DNA from 2 places in the Paenibacillus sp. GM1FR genome. Region 1 is predicted to be linked to the other one. Evidence: a T-box and tRNA genes for the amino acid it is inferred to sense, from the RefSeq annotation. Region 1 holds a T-box; the other holds one or more tRNA genes.
What was found. The T-box of region 1 lies ahead of PAEAM_RS12360 (valine--tRNA ligase). A T-box ahead of a tRNA ligase gene usually reads a tRNA of that ligase, here a tRNA-Val.
Positions count from the first base shown of each region.

Region 2: it encodes a tRNA-Val, which carries the amino acid that the T-box ahead of PAEAM_RS12360 (valine--tRNA ligase) is inferred to sense. The anticodon was not compared.

Region 1 is NZ_MKZL01000013.1:26,236-29,659, reverse strand. Features, by position in the region: gene PAEAM_RS12365 (LysM peptidoglycan-binding domain-containing protein) at 1-759, shown strand, start outside; T-box leader at 915-1,196, shown strand; gene PAEAM_RS12360 (valine--tRNA ligase) at 1,258-3,424, shown strand, end outside.
Region 2 is NZ_MKZL01000011.1:272,352-275,775, reverse strand. Features, by position in the region: gene PAEAM_RS07200 (recombinase family protein) at 1-954, opposite strand, end outside; tRNA gene PAEAM_RS07195 (tRNA-Val) at 1,167-1,238, opposite strand; gene PAEAM_RS07190 (hypothetical protein) at 1,443-1,700, shown strand; gene PAEAM_RS07185 (GNAT family N-acetyltransferase) at 1,939-2,382, shown strand; gene PAEAM_RS07180 (DUF3892 domain-containing protein) at 2,495-2,731, shown strand; gene PAEAM_RS07175 (hypothetical protein) at 2,807-3,088, opposite strand; gene PAEAM_RS07170 (hypothetical protein) at 3,072-3,293, opposite strand.

The DNA.
Region 1 (3,424 bases):
GAGTCGGAACCATTGCTGCCTCTGGAAGATGAGTCTTCGGGTTGGTCCGAGCCTTCCGTGGATGTATTACCTGCGAACTCGAGAGGTGGAGATCAAGCAGTCTCAGAGCCTGCAGCTCAATCATCTAATGAGTTGGCAGCACAGGATGTACCGGACGCACCAGAGGTATGGCACTTCGAATCAGCGAGATCTGTACCTCAGCAGGAGAATCAGGCAGTTGCCGATGTCCCGGTTGAATCACAGGCGGAGAACTGGCAAGGTGTATTTGCTTCGTCCGAACCAGGCAACGCTGAGGAAGATCGGCCGTCTTTTGAAGCGACTGGGGTAGACGAGTTCGTACAGAACGAAGCATTTGTTCCTGAACCTGTGGCTGAGACGGAAGACAAGCCGGAGCTGAAGGTTGCTTTTGGCAGCAAAAAAGAATCCGCACCACGGCAAGAAGAGGGCGTAGGTATCTCTTCCTTGTTATCCTCCGGTAGAGCGGCACGCGATGCTGAAGTGGAGCGAGGCGATGAGGTTCCTGCGGGTGTAGTACAGGAAGAAACGTATCCAGCTGATGATGTGGAATGGAAGAACCTGTTCCTGGGAACGATCGTGGACCAGACCCCATTCCGCAAGGTGAAACTGTGCATCGTTCAGCGAGAAGATACACTGGATGCCATTGCAGATCGATATCAATTGAGCACGAGGGAACTTCAGTTGTATAACCGATTATCTGAGCAGGTTGTGGAAGAAGGTCAGATATTGTACATCCCTTAATCCGTAGTTAAAGCCTTCGTTACGACCCGTGATCCCCTTGAGGATTGCGGGTTTTTGTATGATTCGTCCTAAACCTGCATTCCAGCGCTCTTTATCCGCTGTTGTCAGGTTGACTATCGCGCACGAGCAAGGTATGATGTGTGTAGGTTTTTTGAAGAACAACGTGGAACGGGAGTAGTAGACAGTATGACCTTTCAGAGAGTGGAATTGCAACGCTGTGAGATTCCGCAGGAACCAACTGATCGAAGTCGCCCGGGAGTTGCCTGTTTGAATACAAGGGATGAATGAGATCTATCGTCATTTATTTCTGAGGTAGGATGGGCCGGTAGCAGCCGTTATCTGCTTGAAGTGTCACGTCATGTACAGAGGGTGAAGTCTATCTTGCTGTCAGCGTGAAACAAAGGTGGTACCGCGAAAGCTAACCTTTCGTCCTTTGATGGATGAAAGGTTTTTTTTGTTTTTTTTGGCGAAGATGATGAAGTAACGGAGGAATGACACATGTCTGAGGAAAAAAAATCAGCTGCAACAGAAATGCCGACCACTTACGATCCTAAGGCGGCAGAGGATAAATGGTACTCCACCTGGATGGAGCGTGGATATTTCAAAGCCGGTCAACGTAAAGATGCAGAGCCGTATACGATTGTAATTCCACCCCCAAATGTGACCGGGATGCTGCACATTGGGCATGCGCTTGATTTTACACTGCAGGATATTCTGATCCGCACCAAACGGATGCAAGGTTATGACGCACTGTGGCTTCCGGGTTCCGACCATGCAGGTATTGCTACCCAAACCAAAGTGGAGCAGAAGCTGCGTGAAGAAGGTCTGACTCGTTATGATCTGGGACGTGAGAAGTTTCTGGAGAAGGTATGGGACTGGAAAGATCAATATGCCACTACCATTCGTCAGCAATGGGGCAAAATGGGATTGTCGCTTGATTACTCACGTGAACGTTTTACGCTGGATGAAGGTCTGTCCCAAGCGGTTCGTAAAGTATTTGTTCAACTGTATGAAAAAGGCCTTATTTACCGAGGCAAACGTATCATTAACTGGGACCCGGTGAACCGGACAGCTCTGTCCGACATTGAGGTTGAATATAAAGAGGTTCAGGGTCACCTGTACCATCTGCGGTACCCGCTCAAAGACGGAAGTGGCTACGTTACAGTGGCAACAACGCGTCCTGAAACGATGCTGGGTGATACAGCGGTTGCTGTTCATCCGAAGGATGAGCGTTATGCAGATATGATTGGTAAAGTACTTGTACTGCCTATCATTGGACGCGAAATTCCAATTATCGCTGATGATTATGTGGATAAAGAGTTTGGAAGTGGTGCAGTTAAAATCACACCTGCGCATGATCCAAATGACTTTGAAGTAGGTCTTCGTCATGATCTTCCTCAGATTACGGTAATGGATGAGAGCGGCACAATGAATGCTGAGGCAGGCAAGTATCAGGGACTGGACCGCAGTGACTGCCGCAAGCAGATTGTTGCTGACTTGAAAGAGCAGGGCGTATTGATCAACATTGAGGATCACACGCATCAGGTTGGACACAGTGAACGTACCGGAGCTGTTGTTGAGCCGTATCTGTCTACACAGTGGTTCGTTGAGATGAAGCCACTTGCAGAGAGAGCGATTAAAAAACAACAGAGCGGCGAAGGGGTTAATTTTGTTCCAGATCGTTTTGAGAAAACCTATCTGAACTGGATCGAAAACGTTCGTGACTGGTGTATTTCCCGTCAACTGTGGTGGGGACATCGTATACCTGCTTGGTATGATGAAGAAACAGGTGAAATCATCGTATCTGCTGAAGATCCAACAACGCTGCCAGAGTATGCTGGACGCAAGCTCAGACAGGACGAAGACGTACTCGATACTTGGTTTAGCTCCGGCTTATGGCCATTCTCCACACTAGGCTGGCCGGAAGATACGGAAGACCTGAAACGTTATTATCCGACAAGTGTACTTGTGACAGGGTATGACATCATATATTTCTGGGTTGCACGTATGATTTTCACTGCATTGGAATTCACCGATGAGATTCCGTTCAAGGATGTGCTGATGCATGGTCTTGTCCGTGATGCAGATGGACGTAAAATGTCCAAATCACTGGGTAACGGTGTAGATCCGCTGGATGTGATTGAGAAATACGGCGCAGATGCAATGCGTTACATGATCTCAACCAGCAGCACGCCAGGTCAGGATCTGCGTTTCCGTTGGGAACGGGTGGAGCAGGCTCGTAATTTCGCCAACAAGATCTGGAATGCTTCGCGCTTTGCATTGATGAATCTGGAAGGATTCACCTATGAGGAACGTGACATTAGCGGAGAGCTTGGTACAGCGGATTATTGGATTTTGCACCGTTTGAACGAAACTTCCCGCGATATTACGCGTCTAATCGAAGCGTATGAATTTGGGGAAACGGGTCGTGTGTTGTATAACTTTATCTGGGATGACCTGTGTGACTGGTACATTGAGTTTGCTAAGCTGTCCTTCTATGGGGAAGATCCGGTTGCCAAGAAGAAAACACAATCCGTGCTTGCTTATGTGCTGGATCAGACCATGCGCCTGATTCATCCGTTTATGCCATACATCTCCGAAGAGATCTGGCAGCATCTGCCGCATGAAGGTGAGACCATTACGCTGGCATCATGGCCGGTATATG
Region 2 (3,424 bases), on a different contig from region 1:
TCTAGAATTACAACAACCACATCTGGCTATTCCAGTTAAAAGTAAACTTCCCTTAGTGCTCATGGGAATGGAATTTTCATTTCTTTTTGGATTCTTAGGGTTCTTTTTGTCCCTTATATCCTGTACACTATTCCAATCCTCTTCTGAAACTATCATTAATTCAGGAATTGGTTTTGAAAATATATCGTCCCCTTTTTCTTTTCTGTATCTCATCACTCCTTTGTAAATTGGATTCTTAAGTATAACGTTTACAGTAGGAGCACCCCATTGTTTTGCTTTTCTTGTCGGAACATTTTTTTCGTTTAGAAGTTTAGCTATTCTTAGTTGTCCGTAACCTTCTTCAAGCACTAGTCGGAATATTTCTTGTACGATCTTTGACTCTTCTTCTTGCTTGCACAGTTTTTGCAGTGCTTTTCCTTTTTTATTTACATTACCGGAATCAACACTTTTATACCCATAGGGAATACCTCCTCCCCTAAAAATACCATCTTCGACCATCTGTATATGTTTTTCGTTGACACGGTCAGAGGTCTTCCTACTTTCATCGCTTGACTGCCAGAATCTTAAGTAGTTGACCATCCGATCGGTGTATGCTTCAATTTTTTGCTGACCTTCTATTACAGACCACATTTCAACACCTTTGTTTACAAACCACTCAAGTACAAAGGGAGTCTCATCCTCTTTTCTTCCAAGCCTATCAAACATAAATACCAACAAGACATCGAATAAACCATTCTCTGCATCCTCTTTAGCCTTTTGGATAACATCACGCTTCGAGGCAGGTACTTTAAAACCTGATATCCCTTTTTCGGTATATTCCTTAACTAGCTTCCATCCCTCTTGTTTCTCTACCATCTTCCTGCATGCTCGTTGTTGCATTGGAATATCGTTCCCGTCCATCTGTCCTTTTGTGGACACTCGATATAGTGCTGCAACACGCTTTATTTGTCCCATTCGATCAACCACCATATCTTTTTTCTGTATTATTTTTATCGATAGTAGTAACTACTTTCACTGCTAATTTTAGCCAAATTGTACCATTAAGTATATTTATTATCAACAAAAACCACCTACACATATTATTGGAGGTAGCCATATTATTATATAAAAAAAACAACTCCTCTTGAGATATAACTCTCAAAAGAAGTTGCCTTTAATTTTTCATATAGGACGAGTGGGGATCGAACCCACGACCCTTACCCTGTCAAGATAATGCTCTCCCGCTGAGCTATCGCCCTGTAATAATTAAGATGTATCCATCGTGTCCGTACTACTAAACTTAGCTGAGCTAACAGATCATGATATATAATTGTTTCCCAATCAAGTAACAGTATCATATCAAGTAACCGTGTTCATTGTCAATGATTTATTTGGTTATAATTCACCCGAAATGGTGCACAATAAAGGAAAGATTACCATTTCTACAACGAGGTGAATTCCCTATGAGAAACATAACAAAACGGTCAAAATCCAATAAACATACATTTACCAAATGCTTCTTTCTCTTTGCTGGGCTTATGATTCTCATTACAATCGTTACTGGTTGCAGCTTGGAGAAGGATGAACATACGGTACAATTCCAACAATTACAACAGCCCAATGAAAATGGTGAATCTCTGCCCGTTTGGCTGGACGTATACTCCAAATCTGTAATTCAAGATGTATATTCTCCGCGAGGAAGCAGTGAAGTCTTGCCGTGAAGGTTAACAGATGAATTACTCGTCTTCATCCCACTTGCGTGAGTATGCTTTCTTCGTAACGAAATACAACAGAGTAATCATTCCCGCCGACATTAGCAATGTAATTACCATGATGCCTGTCATGCCCATCACTACCCCCTCCTCTCCCATTATGTTCCAGACTTCACTATACAGGAAAAACATTTTTTTGTATAATTCAGTCTGATATGTCGCGCAAGAGCAGAAAGAAGGAATGGAATTGGCAGCTGAGATTAGTTATGTATCGACAGAAGAACAACTGGAGCAAGCCTTGGGAATTCGCCATCACGTTTTTGTTATCGAGCAACAGGTGCCTGCCGAGATTGAGATTGATCAATATGATGTCATCAGTCCAGATGTGCATCATGTATTGTTAAGTACGGATGGCCAAGCTGTAGCCACAGGACGTCTGATCTATTACAGCAAGGATACGGCCAAAATGCAGCGGATCGCGGTGCTTGAGTCTCATCGTTCATTCGGTTATGGACGTGTGCTTCTGCTCGCGATGGAGGAGCTGGCCCGTGAACTCGGCTTATCCTATTCTGTACTGGATGCGCAGTGTCAGGCACAGAAATTCTATGAAAAACTGGGTTATGAAGTGATTTCGGAAGAACCTTTTTATGATGCAGATATTCTGCATGTTCGTATGAGAAAGAGCTTGTAAAACCTCGTCGTTGGAAGGTCTCATCAGCATATGGTGCATACTTCCGATGATTTCGGATAGGCTAATCAGGTAAGCAGATTCCTATCTCGTCATATAAGGAGAGTGTGACATCATGGATCAAACGACACGCGAGAGTTTCACAGCAGTACAGAAAAATGGTGACGGTGACCTGACAGCTTTTCAGACTTCAGCAGGACGCGTACTGGATTATCAGCAGGCACTTGCAGAAGTAAAAGCTGGCGCTATTGCCGGTGTGAATGTATTTAAAGGCAAGGATGGCGAAATGTACATTCGCGGCGATGCCGACGGTGACCCAACCAACAACCTGGACCAACTCCCCCATTTCTAAAATAGATGCACATGTCGTACATGTGACACAATAAGCGCCGATCCGGTTACCCGGGTTGGCGTTTTCTTATTATGATTAGTAGTCCGTAAAATATTTTACGGAATCACCGGAAGGTTGGCTTTTGCGAATCGGCTGTTGTACCTGTTCCCATGCCTGCAAAATCTGTATCCCTTCGAGAGTAGACCGATTCTCCCACGCGATGTGCCCGGTTCGTTCCAGCTCCTGCAGTGACTCATGAATGTATGCTCTGCTTCGTCCCGTCTTGTTCTCCAGTTCATCCATACGCGGCAGCCTGCGCCGTTGTCCTGCATAGTTCACCATAATACGCAAAATCTTGCGTTCAAAGTCGTTCAGCATACTTTACCTCCCCATTCAGATCGGTAACAGGACGCCATGCCAGAATACCTTGCTCCAGAAATGTTCGGGGTGAACCTTCTTTTCCCGCTGATGCTCTAATCATCCCACCACGTACACTGTTAATTCGAATCTGTCGCTGCGTAATCTGCCCTGCACGATCCATGTAGACAAGCTCCACCATCTGGCCAATATATTTCCCTAGCATAATCATCCCTCCGATAAGAACGTTTGTTTGTATTTCATATTATATGCGAACATAAGTTCTTTATTCAATAGTAAAAAAAGGATTTTGTAAAATAAAAAAAAACCAGACTTTCACCTTAATGATTAAGGCAG